3 regions of the Azospirillum sp. B510 genome follow, and region 3 is predicted to be linked to each of the others. Evidence: riboswitches for the same ligand, from Rfam matches in the RefSeq annotation. Region 3 holds a riboswitch; each other region holds the start of a gene.
The links. Region 3 has a riboswitch for cobalamin ahead of AZL_RS02560 (ABC transporter ATP-binding protein). Riboswitches for the same ligand answer to the same signal wherever they lie in the genome.
Positions count from the first base shown of each region.

Region 1: it holds a riboswitch for cobalamin, as region 3 does, so the genes downstream of both, AZL_RS04085 (TonB-dependent receptor plug domain-containing protein) here and AZL_RS02560 (ABC transporter ATP-binding protein) in region 3, are expected to answer to the same signal.
Region 2: it holds a riboswitch for cobalamin, as region 3 does, so the genes downstream of both, AZL_RS29045 (CbtB domain-containing protein) here and AZL_RS02560 (ABC transporter ATP-binding protein) in region 3, are expected to answer to the same signal.

Region 1 covers NC_013854.1:880,868-885,814, forward strand. The annotation lists gene AZL_RS04075 (AMP nucleosidase) at 1-241, opposite strand, end outside; gene AZL_RS04080 (ISAs1 family transposase) at 336-1,268, opposite strand; cobalamin riboswitch at 1,398-1,627, shown strand; gene AZL_RS04085 (TonB-dependent receptor plug domain-containing protein) at 2,033-3,811, shown strand; gene AZL_RS04090 (DUF7676 family protein) at 3,838-4,422, shown strand; gene AZL_RS04095 (ABC transporter substrate-binding protein) at 4,410-4,947, shown strand, end outside.
Region 2 covers NC_013858.1:369,407-374,353, forward strand. The annotation lists gene AZL_RS29030 (DMT family transporter) at 1-128, opposite strand, end outside; gene AZL_RS29035 (ABC transporter ATP-binding protein) at 293-1,015, opposite strand; gene AZL_RS29040 (ABC transporter ATP-binding protein) at 1,008-1,775, opposite strand; cobalamin riboswitch at 1,958-2,184, shown strand; gene AZL_RS29045 (CbtB domain-containing protein) at 2,229-2,417, shown strand; gene AZL_RS29050 (CbtA family protein) at 2,427-3,221, shown strand; gene cobW (cobalamin biosynthesis protein CobW) at 3,235-4,296, shown strand; gene cobN (cobaltochelatase subunit CobN) at 4,461-4,947, shown strand, end outside.
Region 3 covers NC_013854.1:551,529-556,475, forward strand. The annotation lists gene AZL_RS02550 (FecCD family ABC transporter permease) at 1-873, opposite strand, end outside; gene AZL_RS02555 (ABC transporter substrate-binding protein) at 870-1,865, opposite strand; gene AZL_RS02560 (ABC transporter ATP-binding protein) at 1,937-2,764, opposite strand; cobalamin riboswitch at 2,887-3,108, opposite strand; gene AZL_RS02565 (MBL fold metallo-hydrolase) at 3,539-4,489, shown strand; gene tyrS (tyrosine--tRNA ligase) at 4,533-4,947, opposite strand, start outside.

The DNA.
Region 1 (4,947 bases), 330 kb from region 3:
CCTCGACGAAGCCGTAGGACAGCCGGGTATCGACCGCCGCGCCGGACACCGCCGTCAGGCGGACATAGGGGTAATGCGCCCGGTTACGCCCGCCTTCCTCGTCGCCCTGGGTGTAGGCGGCGAAGCGGTGGCGCAGGAAAGCGGTGTTGCGGTCATAGATGTCGCGCACACAGGCCAGTGCGGCTTTGGCATCGGTGAAACGCCCGGCCGACCCGGGCTGGAGCGGGGCTTTATCAGTCATGCCGTCAAAGATGGAGTACGAACGACCGGCTGGGAAGGCCGAAATTCGGCCAACCCGGTCGGCACCCAGGGCTCCGAATCCGTGTTAACGGATATTAACGTCGAGGATAGCGTTGAGGTAATCGGTGTCCCAGCCTGCCAGCTTCCTGCGGAGCTTGATGCTGGTGGGTCTGGGAGTGGCGGCCGGCTTTTTGGTGGCGCGCCGTAATCCGGAGCGCGGCCGGGCGGGTTCGGCGGCCTTGCGGACGAGGTTGATGGCGAAGTGGCGGACGACGGCCATGTTCAGGGGGCCGTGGCCTTTGCGCAAGCTTGTCGATATCGGCGGCGTGATCGAGCGTCTCCGGCGGTGCGCTGGTGAAGAAACTCTCGATCTCGTCGCGCAGGGTGGGCTGGTTGGCTTTGACCGCCAGCAGATAGTCGGCCCCGGCGTCGCGAACGGCCTGGGCGATGGTGGCGTTGCAGGCGATGGCGTCGATGGTGACGATCGCGCCCTTGAGCCCGCCCTCGGTCGCCAAGCGCTCCAGCAGAACCGGAATGGCCGCCAGTTCGCTGGCTTTGTCCTCGACGGCCTCCTGGCCGAGGACCAGGCGGCTGGTGGTGGCGAAGGCCGAGACCAAGTGCAAAGGGGCCTGTCCGAGGACGCGGTCATGGCTGCGTCGCGAGGTCTTGCCGTCGATGGCGACCAGTTCCGGCCGGTCGGGCCACGCCTCGCGCACCCAGGACAGGAAGCAGTCCTGGAACAGGCCGGACGGGATCCGGTTCATGAACACGGTCAGCCAGCGTCCGCTCGGCACCCCATGGTGATAGGGCTGGAAGCGCCGCAGAAAGTCGAGCCGCGCTTCACCCCAGGCGGCGATCGCCTCGTAATCCTCGCAATCCGCGATCGTCCCGCACACCGCCAGAAGCAGGATCTCCGGTAACGGATAGGCGACCCGCCAGGGAGCACGCGGGTCGTCGATCCGCGAAAAATGTTCCAGCAGCGCCTTCAGCCGCGATTTCTCACCAAAGCCGGCTTCGATCGAACTCATGGGGGGACCTTCCAAGACGAGAGCCTCCACCGAATCAGAAACTTCCCAATTCGTAAACCGCTGTTAACCCGACTTCGGAGCCCTGGGAACGGCTCGACGCCATTGACAGGCGTGTGGCCTGCCTCTATCACCAGAGGCATTGTCGGCGGTTTTCCCAGGCGCAAGCCGGGAGATTAAAAGGGAACGACGGAAGCGACAGGCGTCCAAGCCTGATGCAAGCCGTGGCTGTCCCCGCAACTGTGAGCGGCGAGTCGGCGCCAGAAAGCCACTGACCGGAAATCCTTGGGATCCCGGTCGGGAAGGCGGTGCCGGATGACGACCCGCGAGCCAGGAGACCTGCCTCCGACAGCGTCACTCTGCCTTCGATCGGGGTGTGTCGAAGGTGCGGAAACCCGTCGTGGTGACGCGTCCATTGGCGTTGCCGCGGCCGGATTCCGGGATGATTCGTCCTCCCTGAAGCATGTCGCAGGTGAATGGTTCTCCAGACGCGAGGCCTCGCGTCGTGGCGTCCGTTCGGCAACGCCCGTTCAACGGTTCCGGTCTCCGGAGCCGGCATGGATGTGTGGCCCCGGACGGGTGGCTTTGCGGCCGCACCGCTTGTCCGAGCGCGCCTCCATGCCTGCAGCAGGACGTGGCAGAGCATGCAGACAAGCCGTTCCATCACAAATCTTGGCAGGAATTTTTGCGTCCGGGTCGCTTTGGCCGGGCTCGGGGTCGCGGCCGGAGCATCGGCCGCTTCAGCGGACGACCTTCAGCTAACCCCCTTGGAGATCACGGCACCGAAGGGCATGGCGGTGCCGCAGGAGCAGGCGACCATCGCCTCCAGCGTGATCGGCGGCGAGGAGATCGAGCGTCAACAGATCCGCCGTCTCGACGATGCCTTGCTGCTGGTTCCCGGCGTCAGCCTGTCGGGCCGGCAGGCGCCGGGCGGCGCCCAGACCGTGCGCCTGCGCGGGTTGGGACCGCGCAACACCCGCGTCTTCATCGACGGCGTCGAGATGAGCGACACCAGCCAGTCGCAGTCGCAATATCCGGCCGGCGAGATGGACACCGCCGACATCGAGCGCATCGAGGTCCTGCGCGGGCCGCAGCCCGGCCGCTTCGGGCCGGATGCCGGCGGCGGCGTGGTCAACATCGTCACCCGCCGCCCGGCCGGTCTGTTCGGCGGACAGGTCGGCGCCGAATATGGCAGCTTCGACACCAAGCGGGCGAACGCATCGGTATCCGGGGCGCAGGACAGGGTGGAGTACCGCGCCTCCCTGTCCGGCACCCATTCCGGCGGCTATTCGGATTTCAGCCGCTGGCGTGGCGGGCAGGACAAGGACCCGTTCCGGCAATGGGCCGCCGCCGGCCGGATCGGCGTCCAGGCGACCGAGGAGCTGCGGTTCGACGCGACGGCGCGCTATCAGCGCAAGACGCTGACCTACGATCCCGCCACCCGCGACAATGACTGGTCGCGCGACGAGACCGAGCGGTTCCTGCGCCTGGGCGGGTCGCTCGACAGTCTGGGCGGCAGGCTGGTCCACAGCTTCGGCATCGCCAACACCACCAACACCCGGCAGTATTGGGGCGAGGGAACCCGGGGCGACACCTATGACGGCCACAAGACGCGGCTCGACTATGCGGCGACCGCCAAACTGTCCGACCGGGTGACGCTGGGCTACGGTGGCGATGCGACCCGCGAGAGCATGGAGCAGCACACGCCGGGCTTCGCGCCGCTCGCGCCGGACATGCGGTCGCACAACTGGCGCGGCGGCGGCTTCGCCACCGTCGGCGTGACTCCGGTGGCGCCGCTCGACCTGTCGGCGACGATCCGCGGCGACCGCCACAGCGACTATGGCGGGACGGGAACCTGGCGGCTCGGTGCCGCCTACCGGATCGAGCAGAGCGGGACGACGCTGCGCTCCAGCTACGGCACGGCATGGCAACCACCCTCGCTCTACGAACGGTTCGATCCCTGCTATGGGCGGGCCGACCTGCGGCCGGAACGCAGCCGCGGCTGGGACGCCGGTGTCGAGCAATCGCTGCTGGGCGGGCGACTGACCGCCGGAGCGACCTACTTCCAGGCCGCCACCCGTGACCAGATCAACTGGCTGTACGGTCCGGCGGCCAGCCCGGCCTGTTCGGGCGGCGGCTATGTCAACGTCGACCGCACCAAGGCGCAGGGCGTGGAGCTGGAACTGGCCGCCCGCCCGACCGTGACCATCGACCTGCGCGCCGCCTATTCCTGGCAGAGCGTGGTCAACGCCAACACCGGGCAGCGGCTGCGCAATCTGCCGCTTCACCAGGGCAGCGCGTCGGTCGGCTGGCGCTTCCTGCCGGCGGCCTACGCCAATCTCGGCCTGCGCTATCGCGACATGATCGAGAATTACGGCACCGGCAGCGCCTTTCTCACCGCCGATCTTCGGCTGTCCTACGAGCTGACCGATGCGGTGACGCTGCATGGCCGCGTCGAGAACCTGTTCAACCGCCGGTACGAGGAGGTCTACGGCCACGCTGCGGCGGGCCGCTCGGCTTACGCAGGCCTGTCCGCGCGCTTCTGACCCCGCCCCACCCAAGAGTTCGTTCCATGAGCACCGCGTCTTCCGTGGCCTCGCACGTCGTCGAGGAACCCGGCATGGGTCGGGTCGAGATCTTCCCCCTGCCCACCGATCAGGATCTGCTGCTGGCCCTGCTGAAGGATGCCTTCGAGGTCTGGTGGCGGGACATCGTGTTCGGCACGCTGGTCCAGGGGGCCGTCTTCGAAATCCGCGCACCCAACGCGCCGCGCAAGGTGTCGCTGTTCGACGGCTACCTGACCGTCGATTTCGGGGCATGGCATTTCCATGTCTGCATCGGCTCCCACCGGGGCACGCCGCGCAACCCGGTCGATCCGGAGCTCGCCCGCATCCGCCGGACCGCGCGGGCCGAGATGTACCGCGTCCTGGGAAGCGACGGCGCACCGCGGAGCTGGGGCCTGCGGCTGTTCAACGGCAAGGGAGACCAGCAGATGACGCTGTTCTTTCCCAACCCCTTCCTCGGCGAGAACGACCGCATCCTGAAGGAGCCGGACTGGAGCCGCCTGTCGATGTGGGACCGGTTCCGTGAACGCTATCTCGGGCTGATGCCCGATCCGCTCGACCGCAGCGGGAGGGGGTTCCGGTGCGCCGGCTGACCCTTCGCCTGACAGCGGCCTGTCTTCTGAGCGCGGCCATCCCGGTGGGGATGGCCGTTGCCGCCGGTCTGCGGGCGGCGTCGGCCACGGTGTGCGGCGACCAGTATCTTCTGGCGCTTGCCGATCCCGGCCAGATCGCCGCCCTGTCGCCGCAGGCCGCCGATCCCTGGCTATCGCTGCTGGCCGGCGAGGCGGTCCACCACCCGCAAGTCCGGCCGAGCGCCGAGGCCTACCTGTCGCTCGGCGTCGGGGTGGTCCTCGCCAATGGCTGGAGCGACCACAAGACCCTGGATTTGCTGGAACGCTTCGGCGTGAAGGTGGTGCGCATCCCGCTGGTCGAACGGTTCGAGGACATCGAGACGGTGACGGCCACGGTCGCCGAGGCCTTGGGGCATCCCGAACGCGGTGCGGCTCTGAACGACGCGGTCCGCCGGCGGCTGGCCGCGCTGCGGGCGGAGAATGCCGGTGCCGGCCGCCCCGCGCTCTACCTGCGCCCCGGCGGTGGCAGCGCCGCCGCCGGAACCT
Region 2 (4,947 bases), on a different replicon from region 3:
ACCACGCTCGCGCTCAACTGCAAGACCAGCAGGGCGATCGGCGTCACCTCGTCGAGCGCGGATTTCGACAGGACGGTCGCGCCACCCCAGCAGAAGGCGGCGCAGGCCGCCGCCAGGGCGCCGCGCATCTTGGCTGTCCTGTGCATCCCCTGCTCCCGTCGGAGGGCCGGCCGCTTCGGATCGAAACGGTCGGGTGACGCGGGCAAGATACGCCGTGAACCGCTTCCAGCCAACCGCGTCACGGTTGCCGGAACCCGCACCCCGATCCGGGGATGATGGGGAGCCGGACGGCCTACACCCCCAGATAGGTGTGCAGCTTGTCCATGTTGGCATGGAGCTGGTCGTTGGGGATCATGTCGACCACATGGCCCTCCTCCATCACGTAATGGCGGTCGGCGATGGTGGCGGCGAAGCGGAAATTCTGCTCCACGAGCAGGATGGTGAACCCGCGCCGCTTCAACGCCCGCACCGCGACGCCGATCTGCTCGATGATCACCGGAGCGAGTCCCTCGGTCGGCTCGTCCAGCAGGATCAGGGTGGCGCCGGTGCGCAGGATGCGGGCGATGGCCAGCATCTGCTGCTCGCCGCCCGACAGCCGCGTGCCCTGGGTGCCGCCGCGGCCCTTCAGGTTGGGGAACAGGTCGTGGATCTGCGCGACCGTCATCCCGCCCTCCTTGACCACCGGCGGCAGCGTCAGATTTTCGTCGACGCTGAGGGAGGAGAAGATGCCGCGCTCCTCCGGCACATAGCCGATGCCGAGCCGCGGGATCCTGTGCTGCGCCATGCCGATCAGCTCCTGGCCCTGGAAACGGATCGAGCCGGTGCGCCTGCCCATGATGCCCATGATGGCGCGCATGGTCGAGGTCTTGCCGGCGCCGTTGCGGCCCAGCAGCGTCACCACCTCGCCCCGGCGAACCTCCAGGCCGACACCGTGCAGCACATGGCTTTCGCCGTAGAAGCCATGCAGGTCGGCGATCTCCAGCATGGCGGTCTTCGTGTTGCCCCCGTCAGGCATGTCCGGTCCCCATATAGGCTTCCATCACCTGCGGGTTCCTGGAGACGGTCTCGTACGGCCCCTCCGCCAGGATCTCGCCGCGGCGAAGCACGGTGATGCTGTCCGACAGGTGGGCGACGACCGACAGGTTGTGCTCGACCATCAGCACGGTGCGGTCGGCGGCGACGCGCTTGATCAGGGCCGCGGTGCCCTCGATGTCCTCATGGCCCATGCCGGCCAGCGGTTCGTCCAGCAGCATCACCTCGGGGTCGAGCGCCAGCGTGGTGGCGATCTCCAGCGCGCGCTTGCGGCCATAGGGCAGCTCCGCCGCCGGATGGCCGGCCCAGGGCGTGAGGTTCACCGCCTCGATCAGTTCCAGCGCCCGGCCATGCAGCTCATGGAGCGACGACTCGGACTTCCAGAAATGGAAGCTGGTACCGAGCGGGCGTTGAAGCGCCACCCGGACATTCTCCAGCACGCTGAGATGCGGGAAGACGGCGGAGATCTGGAAGGAGCGGACCAGACCCATCAATGCGATGTCGGCCGGCTTGGTGCGGGTGATGTCGCGGCCCTTGTAGAGGATCTGCCCGCGCGTGGGGGTGAGGAACTTGGTCAGCAGGTTGAACACCGTGCTCTTGCCGGCGCCGTTCGGGCCGATCAGCGCATGGATGGTGCCGCGGCGGACCTTCAGGTTCACGTCCCGAACCGCCACGAATCCCTTGAACTCCTTCGTCAGGTTGCGCGCTTCCAGGATGATGTCGTCGTTCGCTGCGGCGGTCATCGGTCGCGAATTCCCCCCTCCGGTCTTTGCGGCGTCCTTCATCCGCCAAATCCTTGCGGCGGAAAACATCACACTTGCGGACTCTCCGTCTATCAAACATCACAGCACCCAAAATGCCACTGCGCAAGACCGTCCGCAGGGCGGATATCGGATTGCGGGCTTGCCAAAGCGGCGCGGCGCTGCGATGGTGGCCGTCCGACGGTGCCCCGCCCGTCCTGACGGACGGCTGGGATAATAGGGAATGCGGTGCGGACCGACCCTCTGGACTGGTCCAATGCCGCGGCTGCCCCCGCAACTGTGTGCGGCGAGCGTCCTGTCCATTATGCCACTGGTCCTTGACGGCCGGGAAGGCGGACGGCGATGCGGCGACCCGCGAGCCAGGAAACCTGCCGCCGGACGCATCAATTTTTCCCAACCCCGCCGGGTGTGGCGGGAGAACAAGGATATCGGTCCATGACCACGCGTTCGCTTCACACCGCAACCGGTTCCGCGACCCGTAGCGCCGCCCAGACCGCGGTCGCCGCCTTCGCCGCCATCCTGCTCGGCAGCTTCCTGCTGTACGGCGTCGGCTTCGCCCAGCCGCAGCAGATCCATGACGCGGCCCACGACACCCGTCATTCCTTCGCGTTCCCCTGCCACTAAGCCAGGGTCATGGAACTGATCCGGCGGCTGTTCACAGCCGCACTGGTCGCGGGCGTGCTCTCCGGCACGGCCGCGTCCGTCGTTCAGCAGGCGACCACCGTCCCGCTGATCCTCGAAGCCGAGAAATACGAGGTGGTGACCCCGCCTCCGGCCACGACGGCTACGGCCACTGCCGCCGCCCCGGCCGCCAGCCCTGCCGCCAGCCCTGCCGATGGCCACCAGCATGGTCCGGTGCGCCAGATCGGCGAAGGCGTGCCGACCTCGCTGGACGAGGCGATCCAGCGCATCGGCCTGACCATCGTCGCCGACCTGATCACCGGCGTCGCCTATGCGCTTTTGTTGGGGGCCGCGATCCTGCTGGCCGGCCGGCCTGTCGATGCGCGGCGCGGGCTGGTATGGGGCATGGGGGGCTTCGTCGCCGTCTCGCTGGCGCCCTCCTTCGGCCTGGCCCCGGAACTGCCGGGCATGGCCGGGGCGGAACTGGAGCTGCGCCAGCTCTGGTGGCTGTCCGCCGCCGCCGGAGCCGGCGTCTGCCTGCTGGCCTTCGCCTTCGCCCGCAACCGTCTGGTCATCGCCGTCGCCGTTCTGGCCGCGGCATTGCCCCACCTGATCGGCGCCCCGCATCCGGAAAGCGCCGAGGGTGCGGTTCCGCCGGAACTGGCCGCCCGCTTCGTCGCCGCCTCTCTCGGCGGGGCCGCGCTGTTCTGGGCGATCCTGGGCTCGGCCTGCGGCTGGCTGATGAGCGCTCTCGTCGGCGAGGCCGAATCCCGCCCGGCCCTGCGGGCCCAGCCCGGCGCGCGCTAAGGAGGCGCACTCCATGTCCGCTCTTGCGAAAACGGCCGCCGGCAAGGTGCCGGCGACCGTCATCACCGGCTTCCTCGGCGCCGGAAAGACCACGTTGATCCGCAGCCTGCTGGAAAAGGCCGATGGCCGCCGGCTGGCGCTGATCATCAACGAGTTCGGCGATGTCGGCATCGACGGCGACATCCTGCGCGCCTGCGGCAACCCGACCTGCACCGAGGACGACGTGATCGAGCTGGCGAACGGCTGCCTGTGCTGCACCGTCGCCGACGACTTCGTCCCGGCCATCGAGAAGCTGCTGGCCCGGCCGGAGCCGCCCGAGCATATCGTGATCGAGACCAGCGGTCTGGCCCTGCCCAAGCCGCTGGTCCAGGCCTTCCACTGGCCGGCGATCAAGACGCGGGTCACGGTGGACGGCGTCATCGCCGTGGTTGACGCCGCCGCCGCCGCGGAAGGCCGCTTCGCCCCCGATCCCGCCGCGCTGGAGGCCCAGCGCGACGCCGCCGGCACCGTCGATCATGAAACGCCGATCGAGGAGGTGTTCGAGGATCAGCTGCTCTGCGCCGACCTGATCGTCGTCAACAAGACCGATCTGGTAGCATCCGGCGACCTCGCCCGCGTCGAGGATCTGATCCGCGGCGCCCTGTCCCACACGGTCGGCCGCGACGCCAAGCTGGTGCGGGCCTCCCAGGGTGCCGTCGACCCGCTGGTCCTGCTCGGCGTCGGCGCCGCGGTGGAGGACGATCTCGCCAACCGTCCCAGCCACCATGACGACGAAGAGGGCCACGACCACGACGACTTCACCAGCTTCGTGGTGGAGTTGCCGGCGCAGCCCGACCCGGCCGCTCTGGCGATGACACTGGAACAGGTCGCCGGCCTGCATGGCGTGCTGCGCCTGAAGGGCTTCATCGACGTGCCCGGCAAGCCGATGCGCCTGCTGGTCCAGGGTGTCGGCACCCGCATCCAGACCCATTACGACCGCTTGTGGAAGCCGGGCGAGGAGCGCCGCAGCCGCCTGGTGGTGATCGGCGAGACCGGGCTCGACCGCGACGCGGTGACGCGGGCGGTCGTTGGGTAGGGGTTAGGGTGCCGCTGCTTTTGCCCCACCCCAACTCCCCCGCTTCACAGGGAAGGGACTGCCACCACCTTTCCAATCAAGTGCTTACTCCCTCTCCCGCCCAGCGGGGGAGGGTTAGGGTGGGAACAGGCGTCCCCACTCTTTGAACATAGCCTCGGACACCCATGCATCTGCTCGCCGCCCGCCAGGACGAACTGGACGCCGGCCCCCAGGCGGAAGATCTGGGACAGACGCCGGCCGACATCGTCATGCTGTCCTTTTCCGACAGCGACCTGACCGCGCTCGCCGCCGCGTGGCGGACGGGACGCGCGTCGCTGCCCAGCCTCCGCCTCGCCAACCTCAACCGGCTCGGCCATCCGCTGTCGGTCGATCTCCATGCCGATACCGTCGTCGCCAAGGCGAAGCTGGTGGTCCTGCGCCTGCTCGGCGGCAGCGGCTATTGGCGCTACGGCCTCGACCGTCTCTCCGCGCTGTGCCGCGAGCGCGGCATCCCGCTGGCCGTCCTGTCCGGCGAGGCGCAGCCCGACCCCGGCCTCGCCGCCTACGGCACGGTCCCGCCGGAGACCGCCGACCGGCTGTGGCGCTATTTCACCGAGGGCGGCCCGGCCAACATGGGCCATCTGCTGGCCTGCGCCGCGACGCTGGCCGGCA
Region 3 (4,947 bases):
CACCAGCCCGACGAAGCCGATGCTGCCGCAGGCCGACACCAGCGCGCCGGTCATCAGGGCGGTGACGGCGAACAGCTCCAGCCGCAGCCGTCCGGGGTCGCCGCCGAGCGAGCGGGCGGCGTCGTCGCCCAGCGCCAGCGTGTTGATCCTGTCGGCGCGCAGCCACAGCCAGCCGAGCCCGCACAAGGTGGTCAGGGCGGGGGCGGGCAGCACGCTCCAGCGCGCGGTGCCGAAGCCGCCCATCATCCAGAACAGGGCGGCGTCGGCGCTGCGGTCGGCGCTCGCGACGATCAGCGTGTTGGTGACGGCGTGCAGGATGAAGGCGACGGCGACGCCGGTCAGCACCAGCCGGTCACTGGTCACACCGCCGTCGCGTCCGCGCGCGGCGGCGAAGACCGCCAGCATGGCGGCGAGCGCGCCGAGGAAGGCGGCTGTGGGCAGGCTCAGGGACTGGCCCAGGGCCTGGCTCAGGAATTGCCAAACGCCGCCGATCACCGGCAGCGTGGCGATGGCGCCGGCGAACAGGATGACGCTCACCGCCCCGACCGAGGCGCCGGCCGACACCCCGAACAGATAGGGGTCGGCCAGCGGGTTGCGCGTCACCACCTGCAACACCGCCCCAACCGCCGCCAGCCCGGCGCCGGCCAGCGCCCCCAGCAGCACGCGCGGCAGCCGCAGCTCCCAGACGATGTTGCGCTCCGCCCGGCTGATGCCGTCCGCCGGGAAGAGGCCGGGCCACAGCTCGTGCGAGACCACCGACCAGACGGTCGGCAGCGGGATGCGGGCGGCGCCGAAGCCGACCGCCGCGACCAGGGACAGCAGCAGAATGGTCGCCAGCAGCAGGCAGAGCGGCGGAATCCGCGGGCGGCTCATGGCTGGAACAGCTCCGGGTGCAGCGTGCGGGCCATGCGTTCCAGCGCGTCGACGTCGCGTGTCGAGGGCGTCTGTTCGGCATAGGTCAGGACGATGAACTGGCGTTTGCGCACCGCCTCGACATCGGCCAGCTGCGGGGCGGACAGCAGATAGCGGATGGCGGCCTCGGCCGGGACGCGGTGGTCGCTGACGATGATCCATTGCGGGTCGCGCCGGGCCATCTCCTCCCAGCTGACCCGGACATAGCTGTCGGGGATGTCGTCGAAGATGTTGCGGCCGCCGGCCAGCTCCATCAGCAGGCTGGTCATGCCCTCGCGCCCAACCGACAGCGGGGCGGCGTCGGTGTGGCAATCGTCGCAATACATCACGCGCGGCCTTTGCGTGGCTCCGCCGATCCTCCGGGTCACCGCGGCGACGCGGCGGCGGAAATCGGCCACCATCGCCTCGGCCCGGTCGGCGATGCCGAAGATGCGGCCCAGCGCCAGCAGATCGGCATAGAGGGTGTCCATGCTGATCGGCTCGCGCCGGCCGATGCGGATGCAGCTTTCCCGCAGCGTGTAGGTGGCCACGCCCAACTCGGCGAGGCGGGCCGGGGTCAGGCCGCGCGCCTCGTTGAAGCCGTAACTCCAGCCGGCGAACAGGAAGTCGGGGTTGGCGGCCAGCACCGCCTCCAGCGTCGGGGCGCGGTCGGGCAGCTGGGGCAGGGCGGCGACCACGCCGGGCGGGGCGATCAGGTGGCGCTCGGCCCCGGCGATGCCGGACACCGCGACCAGCCGGTCGGCCAGACCGAGATCGATCATGGTCTGGGTCATGTTGACGTCGTTGACCATCGGCCGCTTGGGCGGAGCGTCGAAACGCGTGGTGTCGAAGCAGTTGGCGATCTCGACCGGATAGCCGGCCGGAGGGGTTTGGGCGAGCGCCCCCGCAGGGATGGCGGGGGCGAGGGCGAGGCCGAACGCGGCCAGGAGGGTACGGACGGGGGCTGGGGGCATGCGGGGTCCAGTCGGGAGGGCGGCGGAGGGAACGGGACTGGGGAGGCGGAACGGGGGAAGCGGAACGGGGGTCAGAGGGGCGACAGCTCGATGCGCAGCCGGCCGTCGCCGGGGTGGCGGTCGACAGTGGCGGCGACCCGGTAGACGGCGGTCAGGCGCTCGGCGGTCAGCGCCTCGTCCGGGACGGCGTCGGCCTGAAGGCGGCCATCCTTCAGCAGCAGGAGGCGGTCGCACCAGCGCGCGGCCAGATCGATCTCATGCAGCGTCATCACCACGGTGATGCCGAGCGAGCGCACCAGATCGAGGATGGCGAAGCGGTGCTGGATGTCGAGATGGTTGGTCGGCTCGTCCAGCAGCAGGATGCGCGGGCGCTGGGCCAGGGCGCGGGCGATCATCACCCGCTGCCGCTCGCCGCCCGACAGCTGTTCGACCGGGCGGTCGGCCAGGGCCGCGAGATCCAGCCGGGCCAGAGCCTCGTCGACGATGGCGCGATCCTCCGCCCCGTCTCCGGAAAAGACCGAACGGCGATGGGCCAGCCGCCCCATGGCGACCACGTCGCGCACGGTGAAGCCGAGGGCGGGGCTGCTGTCCTGCGCCTGCAACGCCAGACGGCGGGCCAACGCCGCCGGCCCGACGGCCCGCGGATCGGCTCCCTCGACGCGGATGGTTCCGGCCGAGGGGGCCTGAAGCCCGGCAAGGCAGCGCAGCAGCGTCGATTTGCCGGAGCCGTTCGGTCCGAGAATGCCGAGGACCATCCCCTCCGCGACGCTGAAGCCGATGTCAGACAGGACCGCGCGGCCGGCCAGCCGGCAACTCAGCCCCGTCACCGCGATGGCGGGGGAGCGGGCGGCCGGGCGGCCGGGGTGGGAGGCCGCGATGGGGAAAGGCGTGGGCGTCATCCGTGCTTCCTGCCGTGGCGGGCGGAGCGTGTGGGCGGACGCCTTGCGGCATGCGGGGCGGAACCGGTCGCGGAATCCGGGCACGCGCATGGCAAGCGTTCCACCGGGACACCCCGCCCGAGGACGTTGATCGTGGTGCTGGCAGGTCTCCTGGCTTGCGGGTCGTCGCCGGTCCGTCCAGCCTTCCCAGCGCCGCGAGGGGCGCCAGTGGCGGAAAATGACGGATCGGCTCGCCGCTCACAGTTGCGGGGGCAGCCCCGGTCTCGCCGCTCGGCGCGGCTCACCGGGTTCCCTCTTAGCTTCCGGCGGATGCCGCCGGAAGAACCAGAACCGGGGATAGTGATGAGCGAGCCGGCGTCGGCGGTCAAGACCGGCATGGGGGAGGCCGCGCGATTTCCCCGACCCGGTCCATGCCTGGCGGGTTCGCGGGAGTGTCGCCCGCACAGCGATCCGGAGAAGGGGTGTCGTCATGGTGGTTCGGCTGTTCGTCGCAACGGAGCATCAAAATGTTATGTTATAACATAACGTATCTGTTCGATCGGGACAGGGCAAGCGGAAGATCGTCGCAAGAATGCTCGTGCCTGCCTGGGCGACGACCCGGCTGCCATCGTCGCCCGGTTGCGTCAACCCGCCGGTCGCCGGTCTCAGTCGGCCTCGGTGCCTCAAACGCGTTGCATGGTTTCATATGAAACGATATGGTTGGCCCAACCGATCAATGGCCGGCGATCCTCCGGGAGGGCAGGGGGGCGTCGCCGGCACCTGTGGAGAAACCGGATGTCCAAGAATTTCGCCTCGCATGCCGACCTGGACGAGAAGACCGTCAGTTTCGACAAGCTGTCGGACAATGCCTACGCCTACACGGCGGAGGGCGATCCCAACACCGGCATCGTCATCGGCGACGACGCGGTGATGGTGATCGACACCCAGGCGACGCCGGTGATGGCCCAGGATGTCATCCGCCGCATCCGCGAGGTCACCGACAAGCCGATCCGCCATGTCGTGCTGTCGCATTACCACGCGGTGCGGGTGCTGGGCGCCTCGGGCTATGCGCCGGAACAGATCATCGCCAGCGAGGACACCCGCGACCTGATCGTCGAGCGCGGCGAGGCCGACATGGCGAGCGAGATCGGCCGCTTCCCCCGGCTTTTCCGCGCCGTCGAATCGGTTCCCGGCCTCACCTGGCCGACCATCACCTTCCGTGGCCACATGACGCTATGGCTCGGCTCGCTGGAGGTGCGCTTGCTGCAACTTGGCCGTGGCCACAGCAAGGGCGACACGGTGGTCTGGCTGCCCCGGGAGAAAATCCTGTTCTCCGGCGATCTGGTCGAGTATGGCGCCACCCCCTATTGCGGCGACGCCTACTTCACCCATTGGCCGGCGACGCTCGACGCCATCGCCGCCCTGGAGCCGGAGAAGCTGGTGCCGGGCCGCGGTGCCGCCCTGACCACGCCGGAACAGGTGCGGGAAGGGCTGCGTGGCACCCGCGCCTTCACTGCCGAGCTGTTCGAGCTGGTGAAGCAGGGCGTCGCCGCCGGCAAGGATCTGCGGACCGTCTACAAGGACAGCTACGCCGTGCTGAAGCCGAAGTTCGGCCATTGGGTGATCTTCGACCATTGCATGCCCTTCAACGTCACCCGCGCCTATGACGAGGCGTCGGGCCACAGCGATCCCCGCATCTGGACCGCCGAGCGCGATCTGGAGATGTGGCGCCAGCTGGAAGGCTGACGCCACCTCCTCCCGTCGGGCGGCGCCGATCAACTGGAGACGATCAGCCTGCGACAATCAGCCTGACATGGCGCTTGCGGCCGGCCGACAGCACGGCCGGCGCGGTCAGGGTCGCCGCCTCGTCGCTCACCGGCTGGCCGTCCAGCCGGGCGCCGCCCTCGCGGATCAGCCGCCGCGCCGCCCCCTTGGAGGCCGACAGGCCGGCGGCGACCAGCGCATCGACCAGCGGCACGCCGTCGGCCCCCGCCTCCCGCCGCAGGGTGATCTCCGGCAGGCCGTCGCCGCCGGGCGCAAAGGGGCTGCCGGCCGCCGCCGCCGCCTTTTCCGCCTCCGCCGAACCGTGGCACAGGCGGGTGGCCTCCGTCGCCAGGATGATCTTCGCCTCGTTGATCTCCGCCCCCTCCAGCCGCTCCAGCCGGGCGATCTCGTCCAGCGGCAGCTCGGTGAACAGGCGCAGG